DNA from 2 places in the Aminobacter sp. SR38 genome. Region 2 is predicted to be linked to the other one. Evidence: predicted binding sites of a transcription regulator. Region 2 holds the regulator's gene; the other holds the start of a gene.
The links. The regulator HrcA, encoded in region 2, represses chaperone genes, less so after heat shock. The targets are predictions, from matches to a motif close to GTTAGCACTCNCNNNNNGNGAGTGCTAAC.

Region 1: a site for HrcA is predicted at 1,944-1,972, ahead of groES (co-chaperone GroES). Genes of this name have one in related genera too.

Annotation. Positions count from the first base shown of each region.
Region 1 is NZ_CP062112.1:915,823-923,405, forward strand. It holds gene IG197_RS04480 (HlyD family secretion protein) at 1-616, opposite strand, end outside; gene IG197_RS04485 (MarR family winged helix-turn-helix transcriptional regulator) at 613-1,083, opposite strand; gene IG197_RS04490 (DsbA family protein) at 1,254-1,868, shown strand; gene groES (co-chaperone GroES) at 2,027-2,323, shown strand; gene groL (chaperonin GroEL) at 2,388-4,040, shown strand; gene IG197_RS04505 (DeoR/GlpR family DNA-binding transcription regulator) at 4,136-4,894, opposite strand; gene IG197_RS04510 (DUF4406 domain-containing protein) at 5,017-5,373, shown strand; gene IG197_RS04515 (MATE family efflux transporter) at 5,597-6,994, shown strand; gene IG197_RS04520 (patatin-like phospholipase family protein) at 7,195-7,583, opposite strand, start outside.
Region 2 is NZ_CP062112.1:2,282,114-2,289,696, reverse strand. It holds gene rsmI (16S rRNA (cytidine(1402)-2'-O)-methyltransferase) at 1-402, opposite strand, end outside; gene IG197_RS11230 (EamA family transporter) at 619-1,056, opposite strand; gene IG197_RS11225 (GNAT family N-acetyltransferase) at 1,149-1,622, shown strand; gene IG197_RS11220 (low molecular weight protein tyrosine phosphatase family protein) at 1,629-1,949, opposite strand; gene hemW (radical SAM family heme chaperone HemW) at 1,962-3,128, opposite strand; gene rdgB (RdgB/HAM1 family non-canonical purine NTP pyrophosphatase) at 3,128-3,775, opposite strand; gene IG197_RS11205 (VOC family protein) at 3,775-4,185, opposite strand; gene rph (ribonuclease PH) at 4,196-4,912, opposite strand; gene hrcA (heat-inducible transcriptional repressor HrcA) at 5,062-6,132, shown strand; gene IG197_RS11190 (hypothetical protein) at 6,157-6,354, shown strand; gene IG197_RS11185 (YiiX/YebB-like N1pC/P60 family cysteine hydrolase) at 6,367-7,164, opposite strand; gene IG197_RS11180 (CHAD domain-containing protein) at 7,217-7,583, opposite strand, start outside.

The DNA of each region.
Region 1 (7,583 bases), 1.4 Mb from region 2:
CGCCAAGCGCCGCCTTGGCGCTGGCGATGCCCTGCACCGCCGCACTGTGCTGCTCCTCAGCCTTGTCGAGGTCCATGCGGGCCTCGTCGAGCGACGACTTGGTGTTGACGCCCTTGGTGACCAGGCCGTTGCTGCGGTCGAACTGCGCCCGGGCATAGTCGAGGCCGCTGGCCGCGACCCGTTCCTGGGCCACCGCCTGGCTGTAGGCGGCGCGCAACTGCTCGACATTGAGCCGGGCTGCGGCAAGGGATGCGTCCGACTGCGCCAGCGCGATCTTGTAGGGCTCGGGATCGACTTCGAACAGGACGTCGCCTGCCTTGACCGTGGTGTTGTCCGACACGTCGACCTTGACGATGCGGCCGGCCGCTTCCGAGGCGATGTTGACCTTGGCCTGGCGCAGATTGGCGTTTTCGGTTTCCTGGTAGCGGCCGCCGGTGACCCAGAAATAGCCGCCGCCGACCACCAGGGCGAGCGGCAAGGCCGCCATCAGCATGACGCGACCGCGCTTCTTCGGCGCAGGCTGAGGTGCCGCGATCACGGGCTGGAGCTGGGTTGCGGCCGCACCATCCAGTTCGACCTTTGTGCTGTTCTCGTTCACTTTCGCCACCGCGTTCATGTCTTCGTCTCTCTCAAACAATTCGCATCCGTGGGCTCGCCAGCGGAAAGGTTGTCGATAATGGTGCGCAGGCCATGGACCGTGGCGAGGCGCTGTTCATCGGAAAGTCCTGCCAGCGCCTTCTCGTACACTTCACCGGCCACCGCCTTGACCTTGGAAAAGGCTTCCAGCGCCTTGTCGGTCGGAAAGATCATCCGCACCCGTCTGTCGCTGGCGCCCTGGCGGCGCTCGATCCAGCCGCCCTCCTCCATCCGGTCCAGCAGTCGCGAGACGCTGATCGGCTCGATTTCGAGGAGCTCGGCAAGCCGCGCCTGGGCCACGCCCTCTTCCTTGACCAGCCGGACCAGCAGGCGCCATTGCGCCGCCGACAGCCCGAATTCGCTGCCGCGCTGCTCGAAACTGCGCCGCACCAGCCTTGCCGCGTCGTGGATCAGGAAGCCCAGCCTGTCGATGCCTTCGTTTTTCATGAGCGGCATATATTATAAGCATGCTCACCATTCAAGCGGCGTTTTTGCATTGCACACCTGCATTCACGTCCCGGCATTCACATCATCGTGTGCCGGCGCGGCGATTAGGCGACTGTTAATCATGCCCGCTCATCGTCTAGGAGATTGCGACGGAAAACAGGATCGATCGCATGCCGGACCCCTCGCCCAACCGGCGTCATATCCTCAAGCTCGTTGTGGGCCTTGGCGCGCTGGCGCCGCTGCCGCTCTGGGCCAACCCGATGCCGAGCGTCGAAGACGTCGCCTTCGACCCCGATATCCCGGTGCTCGGCAATCCCGACGGCGACGTCACGGTGGTCGAGTTCACCGACTATCAGTGTCCCTATTGCAAGCTGAGCTTCCTGCAATTGTCCGAGGTGATGAAGGAAGACACGGGCATTCGCCTGGTGCTGCGCGACTGGCCGATCTTCGGCGAGGTCTCGCGCAATGCCGCCCTGCTCACCCTGGCCGCAAACAGCCAGGGCCGTTATGCCGATGCCGTGCAGACATTGATGACCGCCCGCGAACGACTGACATTCCGCAGCACCGCCAATCTGCTTGGCGAGGCCGGCGTCGATGTCGAGCGCGCCCGCGGCGATCTCCAGGCCAGGCAGGACGTGCTTGTCGGCGTGCTTCAGCGCAATGCGGCACAGGCCAGCGCCTTCCAGCTCCAGGGCACGCCCGGCTTCCTGATCGGCAAGGCGCTCTACAAGCGCGGCATGACCTCAGACGACTTCCGCAAGGCCGTTGCCCAGGCACGCGCCTGACACCCCCAAAAACTCGCTGTCGCGAAGCTGTCATTCCCTTGACAGCCGAGGGGTGGCGGACTATCTCAGCGGCACGTTAGCACTCGCCTGGAGTGAGTGCTAACCAAGTCCGGTTCAGCCGGACCGAGGGTTCTCAACAGTTCACCGAGGAAGTTCAAATGGCAAAGTCGAAGTTCCGCCCGCTTCATGACCGCGTGGTCGTTCGCCGGGTCGAATCCGAATCCAAGACCGCCGGCGGGATCATCATCCCTGATACGGCCAAGGAAAAGCCGCAGGAAGGCGAAATCGTCGCCGTCGGCTCCGGCGCGCGCGATGAAGCCGGCAAGCTCGTCCCGCTGGACGTCAAGGCTGGTGACCGCGTGCTGTTCGGCAAGTGGTCGGGCACCGAAGTGAAGCTCAATGGCGAAGACCTTCTGATCATGAAGGAATCCGACATCATGGGCATCATCGGCTAATCGCCACCCATCCGCACCATCCAATCTGAAATTCGGGCCGTAAAGGCCCATCGAGGAGCTTAAAATGGCTGCTAAAGACGTAAAGTTCTCCCGTGACGCCCGCGAGCGCATGCTGCGCGGTGTCAACATCCTCGCCGACGCAGTGAAGGTGACGCTCGGTCCGAAGGGCCGCAACGTCGTCATCGACAAGTCGTTCGGCGCCCCGCGCATCACCAAGGACGGCGTCACCGTCGCCAAGGAAATCGAGCTTGAAGACAAGTTCGAGAACATGGGCGCCCAGATGGTCCGCGAAGTTGCTTCGAAGACCAACGACATCGCCGGCGACGGCACCACGACCGCGACCGTTCTGGCCCAGGCCATCGTTCAGGAAGGCCACAAGGCCGTTGCCGCCGGCATGAACCCGATGGACCTGAAGCGCGGCATCGACCTCGCCGTTGCTGAAGTCGTCACCCACCTCGTCAAGTCTTCGAAGAAGATCAAGACTTCGGAAGAAGTCGCCCAGGTCGGCACCATCTCGGCAAACGGCGAGAAGGAAATCGGCTCGATGATCGCCGAGGCGATGCAGAAGGTCGGCAACGAAGGCGTCATCACGGTTGAAGAAGCCAAGACCGCCGAGACCGAGCTGGAAGTCGTCGAAGGCATGCAGTTCGACCGCGGCTACCTCAGCCCCTACTTCGTCACCAACCCGGACAAGATGGTTGCTGACCTCGAAGACGCTTACATCCTCCTCCACGAGAAGAAGCTGTCGAACCTCCAGGCCATGCTGCCGGTCCTCGAGGCCGTCGTGCAGACCTCGAAGCCGCTGCTCATCATCTCGGAAGACGTCGAAGGCGAGGCTCTGGCCACGCTCGTCGTCAACAAGCTGCGTGGCGGCCTGAAGATCGCTGCCGTCAAGGCTCCGGGCTTCGGCGATCGCCGCAAGGCCATGCTGGAAGACATCGCCATCCTGACCGGTGGCCAGGTCATCTCGGAAGACCTCGGCATCAAGCTCGAGAACGTCGGCCTCAACATGCTCGGCCGCGCCAAGAAGGTGTCGATCTCCAAGGAGAACACCACCATCGTCGACGGCGCCGGCAAGAAGGCCGAGATCCAGGGCCGCGTCGCCCAGATCAAGCAGCAGATCGAAGAGACCACGTCGGACTACGACAAGGAGAAGCTGCAGGAACGTCTCGCCAAGCTGGCAGGCGGCGTTGCCGTCATCCGCGTCGGCGGTGCGACCGAGATCGAGGTCAAGGAGCGCAAGGACCGCGTCGACGACGCGCTGAACGCAACCCGCGCCGCTGTCGAAGAAGGCATCGTTCCTGGCGGTGGCGTTGCCCTGCTGCGTTCGTCGCTCGCCATCAAGGCTGTCGGCGAGAACTCGGACCAGGCTGCCGGCATCAACATCGTCCGTCGCGCTCTGCAGGCTCCGGCCCGCCAGATCGCCTCGAACGCAGGTGCGGAAGCTTCGATCGTTGCCGGCAAGATCCTCGAGAACAAGACGGCTACCTTCGGCTACAACGCCCAGACCGGCGAATATGGCGACATGATCGCTTTCGGCATCGTCGACCCGGTCAAGGTCGTTCGTACGGCCCTGCAGGACGCAGCTTCGGTTGCCGGCCTGCTGGTCACCACCGAAGCCATGATCGCTGAAGCCCCGAAGAAGGACTCGGCCGGCGGCATGCCGGGCGGTATGCCTGGCGGCGGCATGGGCGGCATGGGCGGCATGGACTTCTAAGAAGTCCAGCTCCAGAAGCTTACGGAAAGGGCGCCTTCGGGCGCCCTTTTTCGTTTTGTACCCTCGTATCAGGCTTCGGCCCGAGGCCGCGGATTCTACTCGGCGCGCAGGACCGAAACGCCGGTGTCCGCGAAGATGGCCACGCGCTCATCGGCAATTTCACCCTCGACGATCAGCGTCGAAATCTCGCCGATGCCACCGATGCGGAACGGCGACACCGCGCCAAGCTTGTCGCTTGTCGCCAGCACTGCCGTCTCGGCCGATGCTGACATCAGCTGCCTTTTGATCGCCGCCTCTTCCATGTCGCCCGTCGTCAGCCCCTCGCCGGCATGGACGCCGGTGACGCCAAGGAAGAAAAGATCGGCGCGGATGCGCGCAATCGCTTCGGCCGCCAGCGCGCCGACCGACACCATCGAGTGACGGAAGAGTTTGCCGCCGATGATGACGACGTCGACTTCTGGCCTGTCCTCCAGCGCCACCGCAATTGTCGGGCTGTGGGTGATGACGGTGCAGCGGGCCTGCACCGGAAGGTGGCGGATGATCTCCAGATTGGAGGTGCCGCCGTCGAGGACGACCGTCATGCCGTCCCGGATCATCGCAGCACCGGCCTTGCCAAGCGCCGACTTGGCAGCGGTTGCGATCTCTCGCCGTTCGGCGATCGGCACCGCCGTCGGCGACACCGGCAGCGCGCCCCCATGCACGCGCAATAGCAGGCCGTCCGCCGCCAGCTCCCTGAGGTCGCGCCGGATGGTGTCTTCCGACAAAGCGAGTTCGTGGCTGAGCTGCTTGGCGACGACCTGCCCGTCCCGGGCGAGGCGATCGAGGATCAGGCGTTTGCGTTGGCTGGTGAGCACTTCGAACGACTCCGTCAATTCAGTGATGCCACACGATATTGCACGATGATGCATGAAGCGATATTTATTTCGTGCAGATTCGTGCAATATCTGGAGATATCATGAACACCCCTGGAAAACCGCTGCTCATCCTGATTGCCGGCCCCTATCGCTCCGGCACCGGCGACGACCCGGTCAAGATGGCGGAGAATCTGAGCCGCCTCGAAAGCGTCGCCGTTCCGCTGTTCCGCGCCGGCCACCTGCCTGTCATCGGCGAATGGGTGGCGCTGCCGCTCGGGCGGCAGGTCGGCTCGCAAGGCGCCGGCGACCCGCTCTATGACGAGTTCGCCTATCCGGTCGCCGACCGGCTGCTGCATCATTGCGACGCCGTGCTGCGGCTGCCCGGCACTTCCAAGGGCGCCGATGAGGACGTGCGGCTCGCCCGGGAACGTGGACTTCCGGTCTATTTCGAGCTGTCGGAGGTGCCCGGCATGGCCTGAGGCAACCGCGCCGCGCCAGACGGCCGTGCTGTCGGGCGCGCCCGCCGCCGAGATTGACAGCCGCCATCTGCGGGCCTAGTCAGCGCCCAGGGCATGAAGGGCCCGCCGCCCGCAGCGCAAGCACGGTAAAGCCTTCACTGTGTCAGTCGAAACCGACGCATCAGACCAATGGCAATGCGGGCCCCATTTGATCTCCGTTTGATGCGCTATCGGAGACGACGAGATGACCTCCCCCGACGCTCGAGGCGCGAATGCCTTTCTGCATGCCCCCTTGCCCGGCCTGTTCCTCAGGACGGCGGCACCGATCATCCTGATCATGGCCACCAACGGCCTGCTCGCCATCGTCGATGCCTATTTCCTCGGCGAATATGTCGGGCCGGACGCGCTCGCCGCCGTGACCCTGATGTTCCCGGCCTTCATGCTGCTTGTGGCGCTTTCGACGCTGGTGGCGAGCGGCATGGCGAGCCAGCTCGCCCGCCTGCTCGGCGCCGGCGAGCGCGACAAGGCGCGGGCGACCTTCCTCGATGCGCACGGCCTTGCCCTGCTCGTCTGCGCACTGGCGATCGCTGCCTTCCTGCTCGGCGGCAAGGAGCTGGCCTTGCGGCTTGCCAACGGGTCGCGCCCGCTCGCCGAGATGGGCTACGGCTACATCTCCATCCTGATCTGGGGTGCGCCTGTGATGTTTGCGCTGTCGCTCAACGGCGACGGGCTGCGCTGCGAAGGCCGCCTCGGCATCGTCGCCGCGGCCAACCTTTTGACCTCGGTCGGCAATGCCGGCCTGAACTACGTGCTCATCGTCGGCTTCGACTATGGGGTTTCAGGCTCGGCCCTTGGCACCGTGCTGGCCCAGGCGATGGCCGTTGGGTTCGTCGTCGTCTACCGGCTGCGCGCCGGCACGGTGCTGCAATACGCAGCGGTCCCGTCGATGCGCTGGACCGCCGCCTGGCGGCCATTGCTGTCGCTTGGGGCGCCGCAGAGCCTGAGCTTCATCGGCATCTCGCTGCTCGCCGCCACGGTCATCTATTCGACCCAGCTCTGGGAAGGCGAGGCCTATGCGGCAACCGTCGCCGCCTATGGCATCATCACCCGCATCATGACCTTTGCCTTCCTGCCGATGCTCGGGCTGAACATGGCGATGCAGACGATCGTCGGCAACAATTTCGGCGCCGGGCAATGGCAACGGTCGGATGCCGGGCTGAAGCTGGGGCTCTTGCTGGCGCTCGGCTATTGCGCGCTGTTCGAGGCGGCGATGCTGCTCAGCCATGGCAGCCTCGGCGCGCTCTTCGTCGACGATCCGGCGACACAGAGCGAGGTCGCCCGCATCCTGCCGATGACGGTGGCGCTCTACATGCTGGCCGGGCCCATGATGATGTTGTCGGGTTATTTCCAGGCCATCGGCGATGCCCGCAGCGCTTTGCTGCTCAGCGTCGCGCGCACCTATCTGCTGGCCATCCCGCTGACCATCGGCCTGCCTCATCTGCTCGGCGAACGCGGCATCTGGCTGGCCTCACCCATCGCCGAGCTGCTGATGGTGCTGGTGGTCTCAGCGCTGCTGCTGCACGCAAGGGCACGGACCGGCTTCGCCTGGGGCCTGTTCCGGGCCAAAGCCGCCATGGCCTGAAACGGCGTCGAAAAAACTTCGGAATTTTTTTCGAAACCGGTGGAACCTTTCTGCCGCCCGCGCATTGAGGTGATGTCGTCGGTACCTGAAGAAGCAATTCGGACGGAACATCGAACGACGAACAGGACGCCTCCAGCACTGTCACAGGTGCGGGAGGCGTTCTTTTTTGTGCCTGCGGCGGGCCATCCGTGGCCCACGGCTCAGTTCGCGCCGCCGGAGGCGACCTGCTGTTGGTCGAGCACGCCGGCGTGCCGACGGATGTCGGCGACGGCTTCCTGGAAGCTGTCATTGACCCGAAGCGCTTCACGCCCTGCCGCAATCGTCAGGTCGACCTGTTCGACGGGCAGTTTCAGCCGCGTCGGCACGCGGTTCAGCTTTGCCTGGGCGGCAGCATCGAGGTCCTGGAATGACAGGTGCTCGACCACCAATCTGATGTCGCGGCAGTTCCAGCCGGCAAGTGTCCCGCGATAACGCCTGACCGTTTCAGCCGGCAGGCTGCAGCGATAGCGGATCAGTTCGCCGCGCCACTCGCCGACGGCAAAGGTGAGCGCGTCGAGCTGGTCGCGAACGGCAGCCGAGAAGGTCGTGT
Region 2 (7,583 bases):
GGCGCCGGGGATCGGCACGACGCGAATGCCGCGCTCCTGTGCTTGCCCGACAAGGCGAAAACCCGGATCGGAAACCAGCGGCGTTCCCGCGTCCGATACAAGTGCTACGCTGCGACCGTTTTCCAGTGCCTCGATCAGCCGCGGCCCGGCTTCGCCGGCATTGTGCTCGTGATAGGCGGTCGGCCGCTGGCGGATGCCGTAGCGGTCGAGCAATACGCGGGTAACACGCGTGTCCTCGCAGGCGACATGGTCGGCGCCGGCCAGGGTCTCCAGCGCGCGCAGGGTGATGTCGCCGAGATTGCCGATCGGCGTCGCCACCAGATAGAGCGCAGGCGTCAGCGGCCGCGCCGCGATCTCGGTCTGTCCGATGACATAGACCCGCTTGTTTTCGTTGTTCTGCACGCCGCCTCGCTTTCACCTTCTCCTTGGCATGGTCCGGTCCGGCTTGCAAAAGGATGTGATCGATTCTGCCATGGCTTTGCCACAGTGCGGGAAGCAAATCGCCGCCGCGGATCGGAACAGAGCGATTCGTGAACAGAGGCAATCGTACCGGCCATGCCCCATCGTTTCGACGCCTTCATCTCCCGCCTCGACGCCGCCACCAAGGCGGCTCCACCCTCACGCCTTGTAGGCGACCAGCACCGCACCCGCCGCGATCAGCGCGACGCCGAGCCAGTTCGCCGTGCCAAGTCGCTCGCCAAGGAAAATGACGCCAAACACCGCGACAAGAACGACGCTTAGCTTGTCGATCGGCGCCACCTGCGCCGCGTTTCCGAGCTTCAGCGCGCGGAAGTAGCACAGCCACGACGCCCCCGTGGCCAGCCCGGAAAGCACGAAGAACAGATAGGTCTTGCTCGAAATCTCGCCGAGCGGCTGGAACTGCCCGGTGGCGGCAATGATCGCGCCGAGCACCAGAAGGATCACCACAGTCCTGATCAGCGTCGCGAAGTCGGAATTGATGTTCTCGATGCCGACCTTGGCAAATATCGCCGTCAGCGCCGCGAAAGTGGCTGAGAGAATGGCCCAGAACTGCCAGGAATCTAGGGCTGAATTCATGTTGGCTCCGTTGTTCTGATCTCTTGGCTGCTGGATCGTTGCTTGCCGATGCTGTACCGGACGCCTGAAAATTTCGAAATCGGGCTGATACCATGGCGACGCACAAGACCTATTCCATCTCCGATCTTCGCGACAGGCCGGATTTCGCTGATGACGTCGCCGACCGCATCTGGAATGCCTGGTGGCGTCAGGACGGCCACGAACGCGCCTTTATCAGGGGCCTCGTCGACGAGAATTTTGCCTCGACCGGCCTGCCGCAGGCGTTCGTCGCCCATGACGGCGACACCTTTCTCGGCACCGCTCACCTGATCGACAACGATCTCGAATCGCGGCCGCAATATTCGCCCTGGGTGGCCGCCGTCTGGGTCGACGAAACCGCCAGGAGGTCCGGCATCGGCGCGGCTCTTGTCCAGGCCGGGGCGGACGCGGCGTTCGGGCAGGGTTTCGACACCGCCTATCTCTGCGCCAGACCTGCCGTCTCCGCCTTCTACGAGCGCCTCGGCTGGCAGCGCATCGAGGAAGATGTCGAGGGGCTCAACGTTTTTTCGATGAAGCGTGGTGCCTGATCGGCCTTAGCGCAGGTGCCCCGGCACCCGCTCTTCCAGCAGCGTCACCAGTGCCGGGTCCATGAAAGCGTAGTCGTCGGGAATATCGAGGCAGACGACGCGCGCCTTCAGCGACCTGCGGAATTTCTTCTGCAGCTTGGTGCGGTGGGCCTTTTCCATCACGAAGATGATGTCGGCCCACACCACCAGTTCCGCTGTCAGCGGGTTCTCGGCATCGTGGTTTGTGCCAGCCGAGTCGACTTCTATGTCGCGCCGGGCGGCAAACACCTGCTCGGCCGTCGGGCTGCGCAACCTGTTCTGGCTGCAGACGAAGAGCACGTTCTTCATCGCAGTCCCCGCCTACCGCGCCAGGTCGGCCACGACGGCGTCCAGCACGATCATGCCCTCAGGCGTCGCGCGCAAGCGCGAATTGCCGATCGGCGCCACCAGCCCTTCGCCCTGCAGGATCGACAACCGTGCCGAAGACAGCGACTTGCCGGATAACTGCTCGTAGCGGGCGAGGTCGATGCCCTCGACCAGCCTGAGGCCCATCAGCAGGAACTCGTCGGCCTCTTCCGAGCGTGTCAGCGTCTCGCCGCCGACCACGCCATGGCCACGTTGCTCGACCAGTTCGACCCAGCGTTCCGGCAGCTTCTCGGCGATGGTGACGATGCGCGTGCCGTCCTCCAGGAAGCGGCCATGGGCACCGGGGCCGACGCCGACATATTCGCCGTAGCGCCAGTAGGTCAGATTGTGCCGGCTCTCGGCGCCCGGTTTGGCGTGGTTGGAGATTTCATAGGCCGGCAGGCCATGCGCCGCCGTTACGTCCTGGGTGATGGCGTAGAGCTCCGCCGCGTGCTCGCCGTCGGGGATCTCGAACTTGCCGGCATTGTAGAGCTGGAAGAAGCGCGTGCCTTCTTCGATTGTCAGCTGGTACAGCGACAGATGGTCGACGGCATAACCGATCGCCTGCTTCAGCTCCGCCGCCCAGGCATCCGGCTTCTGGCCGGGTCGGGCGTAGATCAGGTCGAAGGACAGGCGCGGAAAAATCTCGCGTGCCAGTCCGATCGCATGCAGCGCCTCCTCGACATTGTGCAGCCGCCCGAGGAAGCGCAAATCCTGGTCGTTCAGCGCCTGAACGCCAAGCGAGACCCGGTTGACCCCGGCCGCGCGATAGCCGCGGAAGCGCTCGGCTTCCACCGACGACGGGTTCGCCTCGATCGTGATTTCGGCACTATCTGCGATCGTCCAGTTGGCAGCGATCGCCTCCAGCACGGCGCCGACCGTCTCGGGCCGCATCAGCGACGGCGTACCGCCGCCGAGAAACACGCTCGTCACCTCGCGCGGCCCGGTGCGGGCGCGCATGTTTGCCAATTCCGTCGAAAAGGCGCGGGCAAAGCGCTCCTGGTCCACCGGCTGGTGGCGGACATGGCTGTTGAAGTCGCAATAAGGGCATTTGGCCGCGCAGAACGGCCAGTGCACATAGACGCCGAAGCCGGGGTCGCGGCTGAGCGACGCAAATGCCATCAGGCCGAACCGAGCATGGCACGGGCGAACTTCTGGAAGGCGCGGGCCCGGTGCGACAGTGCGTCGGCCTGGCCCGGCTTCCAGCCGTGCTTTTCGTCGGCGCTCATCTCGCCGAAGGTCTTGTCGAAGCCCTTGGGCAGGAATACCGGGTCGTAGCCAAAGCCTTTTTCGCCGCGCGGCGGCCAGACGAGATTGCCCTCGGCTTCGCCACGGAAATACTCGGCGTGTCCGTCCGGCCATGCCAGGCAGATGACGGCAACGAAGCGGCCGGTGCGCTGCGCGACGGCCTTGGCACCGCGCTCCTGCAGGGCGTCCTCGGTGCGCTGCATTGCCATGGCAAAGTCGCGCGTGCCATCCGGCTTTTCGGCCCAGTTGGCGGTATAGACACCGGGTGCGCCGTCGAGCGCGTCGACCACCAGCCCTGAATCGTCAGACATGGCCGGCAGGCCGGTCGCGGTCGCTGCGGCCAGCGCCTTGATGTAGGCGTTTTCCTCGAAGGTCGTGCCAGTCTCGTCGGGTTCGGGCAGGCCGTATTCCTTGGCCGACTTGGCCCCGATGCCGAACGGCGCCATCAGGTCGGCGAATTCGCGCAATTTGCCGGCATTGTGGCTGGCGATCACGATCTCATTGTCGGCAAGCTTGCGCATCAAAGGCCCCATAGTTTCGGCTCGGCGATCTCGAGCGAATTGCCACTGGGATCGCGGAAATAGATGGAACGGCCGCCATTGGGCCATTCGAAATCGGCTTCGATGGCTATACCCTCGCCTTCGAGCCGCGTCTTCCAGTCCTCGACTTCTTCGGCCGTGCCGGCAAAGCACAGATGCCCCGGGCCTGACGTACCATGCGGCGGCACCGGCAGCCTGGCATCGGGCTTCGGTGGCTGCCGCGTCGCCTCGGCGTAAAAGAGCAGAAGCACGCCCTGGCCGCAGCGGAAGAACACATGCCGCCCCGGCACCTTGGCGATCCGCTCCAGCCCCATCACCTCGCCGTAGAAGTTTTCTGCGGCATCGAGGTCGGTGACATAGAGCGCGGATTCGAGGATCGCCGAGGGCTGCATGGCGAGAGCCTCAGCCCACCGCCATCTTCTGCAGGTCGACCAGACGCGCAATGCCCTTGCGGGCGAGGCCCATCAGCTGCAGGAACTCTTCCTCCGAGAACGGCGTACCTTCGGCGGTGCCCTGGATCTCGACGATGCCGCCCTTGCCGGTCATGACGAAATTGGCGTCGGTGCCGGCCGAGGAATCCTCGAGATAGTCGAGGTCGATGACCGGCTGCCCATCATGGATACCGCAGGAGATCGCCGCGACATGGTCCTTCAGCACCTTGTCGATGCTGACCATCTGGCGCGCTTCCATCCAGCGCAGGCAATCGTACAGCGCGATCCACGCGCCGGTGATCGAGGCCGTGCGGGTGCCGCCATCGGCCTGGATGACGTCGCAGTCGACGGTGATCTGGCGCTCGCCGAGCGCCTGCATGTCTACCACGGCCCGCAGCGAGCGGCCGATCAGGCGCTGGATTTCCAGCGTGCGGCCGCCCTGCTTGCCGGAAGAGGCTTCGCGGCGCATGCGTTCGCCGGTCGAGCGCGGCAGCATGCCGTACTCGGCCGTCACCCAGCCCTTGCCGGTGTTGCGCATCCAGCCCGGCACCTTCTCTTCAAGGCTCGCCGTGCACAGCACATGGGTGTCGCCGAACTTGACCAGGCACGAGCCTTCGGCGTGCTTGGAGATGTTGCGCTCGAAGGAGATGGCGCGCATTTCGTCGAACTGGCGTTTGGAGGGGCGCATACGGCTACTTTCTATGGCGAAATCGGAAATTGTTGCCGGCTTGTAGCCCCATGGCCGGACCAGCGCAAAGGAAAACCGGTTCCGTGGCTGGAGCTGTTGTGTTCGCGGCCATGCGGTCTATATCATTTTGGACGGAGACCATGAAGCAGATGACCAAAGCGGTACCCGATCCCACGCTGCAATCGCTCGATATGCGGTCGCGTGACATCTTCCGGCGCATCGTCGATTCCTATCTCAGGGATGGCGAGCCCGTGGGCTCGCGTAACCTGTCGCGCATGCTGCCGTCGTCGCTGTCGCCGGCGACCGTCCGCAACGTGATGAGCGATCTCGAGCAGCTCGGCCTCGTCTACGCGCCGCACATCTCCGCCGGCCGCCTGCCGACGCAAAAGGGGCTCAGGTTCTTCGTCGACGCCTTCATGGAGCTTGGCGATCTGCCTGACGACGAACGCCGGACGATCGAGGCGCAGGTCAAGGCTTCGGGCGAGGGCGCCACGCTGGAGCATATGCTGACCGAGGCGAGCCAGATGCTGTCGGGCATGTCGCGCGGCGCAGGCCTCGTCCTCGCCGCCAAGAACGAGGTCGCGCTCAAGCACATCGAGTTCATCCAGCTCGAACCGACCAAGGCGCTCGCCGTGCTGGTGTCGCAGAATGGCGATGTCGAGAACCGTGTCGTCGAGCTGCCGCTCGGCGTCACCGTCTCGCAACTGCACGAAGCGTCGAACTTCCTGAATGCCCATATTCGAGGCCGTACCCTTGCCGAGGCCCGGCTGGAGATCGCCCGTATCAAGGACGAGACCAAGGCAGCCCTCGACACGCTGTCGCAGGACCTCGTCGAAAAGGGTCTCGCCGTCTGGGCCGGCGCCGAGAGCGGCCTGCCGGCGCGCCTGATCGTGCGCGGCCGCGCCAATCTGCTCGAAAACGTCACCGCCCAGGCCGACATCGAACTGCTCAAGCACCTGTTCGAGGACATGGAAACCCAGGACGGGCTGATCCAGTTGCTCGACCTCGCCGAGGAAGGCTCGGGCGTGCGCATCTTCATCGGCTCGGAAAACCGGCTGTTTTCGCTGTCCGGCTCGTCGCTGGTCGTCGCGCCCTATCGTGACAAGGACGCTCGCGTGGTCGGCGCGCTCGGCGTCATCGGACCGACCCGGCTCAATTATGCCCGCATCGTGCCGATGGTCGACTATACGGCGCAGCTGATTTCGCGCATGCTGAGGTGAGCTGAAACTGCGGAGAACCGGACCATGGCACTCGAACAGATCAAGGCCCAGATAGCCGTGCTGCTCCAGGAAATGGTCAACCAGCCCGAGGATTCACACGAGTTGCAGGAACAGCTGCGCGAGAAGCTCTCCGAGTTGCGCGCCCAGGGCCTGCCGCTGCCCAAGGACCTCGTCGACCTTGAAAAGCGCCTCGATGACGATTTTTCCGAACAGGAAGAATGAGCAGTCGGGCGATCACGCCCCTTTGCTGGCCTTGTCCTGCTCGCCCCATGTCACCTGCCGGTAGTCGAAGCCATATTCCAGCGTTGGTTTGACGATGCGGAAATAGGGCGACAGGTCGAAGTCGCGCGGCGTGTAGAGCGAGTGGTGGCGGATGTGCATGATCTCCTGGCGCATGTAGGTCGACTGCGCCGAAGCGCGGCCGGGGGCGCGGGTGATCTCGGGCAGGATTGGATAGCGGATCTCACCATAGGCCTGCGCGATCATCGTCGAGCAGATGGCGCGTGTCGGGTCGCCGGAACCGAAGGCCAGCATGCGGCGGCGCCAGCGCACGGGCACCGGCGGCCGCGGAATGAAGTAGCGCAGCATGTCGGTGATGTTCTTGAGGTCGTATTTCAGCCCGAGCCTTTGCACCATGAACCTGACGACATGGTCGCGATCCTCCGGTGACAGGCCGTTGGCCCGGCAGATGCGGGTGTTGTAGGTGCGGTATTTCGACAGCGGCACGGCAACGCAGCCTTCTCCGAGATTGACCTCGATCAGCCGCGGCCGCTCCGATCCGTCCGTCGGCTCTGGCAGCGCGTCGCCGATATAGAGTGCAGAATGCGACCAGGTCGACTGCGTCAGATACTTGATGACGGCCGAAATGCGCTGGTTGCCTTCGATCAGAAGGATGTCGCCGGGCTCCAGCGTTCGCCGCAGCGTGTCCGGGTCGGAAGGTGTGTAAGGCTCGTAGCCGGAGGATTCGACCTGCAGCCGGGAGGCGAGCCAGCGGCCGAGACGGTCGAGCAGGGTGTCGGTCTTTTGCGTCATGACGCACAGGACGTAACATGAGCCGGGCCGGCGATGCCAGCGGGGCAAACAGCTAGTCGGCTTCAGTTTCCGCCACGGTTCCGCCGAGGTCGTCGCGGACCTTCTTGGCCAGCCTGCGCACCGCACGCCGTGGCTTGTCCTCGAACAGTTCGGCGGCGTCAGCGAGGCACAGCTTGCGCAGCGCTTTCTCCGAGCGCTTGAGCAGCCTGACCAGCTGTTTCGGTTCCAGGCCGTCGAATGGCTTTTCGCCGGCCTCGATCAGCTGGCGCATAACGAACACGTCGTGCAACTCGCCCAGGCTTTCGCCGAGCGCTTCGACGCGCTCGCGGCGCGGCTTGACCGGCGAGGGCCACAGCTTGCGCAGCAGGGACAGGTGTGCGGCATGCCGCTTCACCGCCTTGCGCAGCTCATGAAAATCA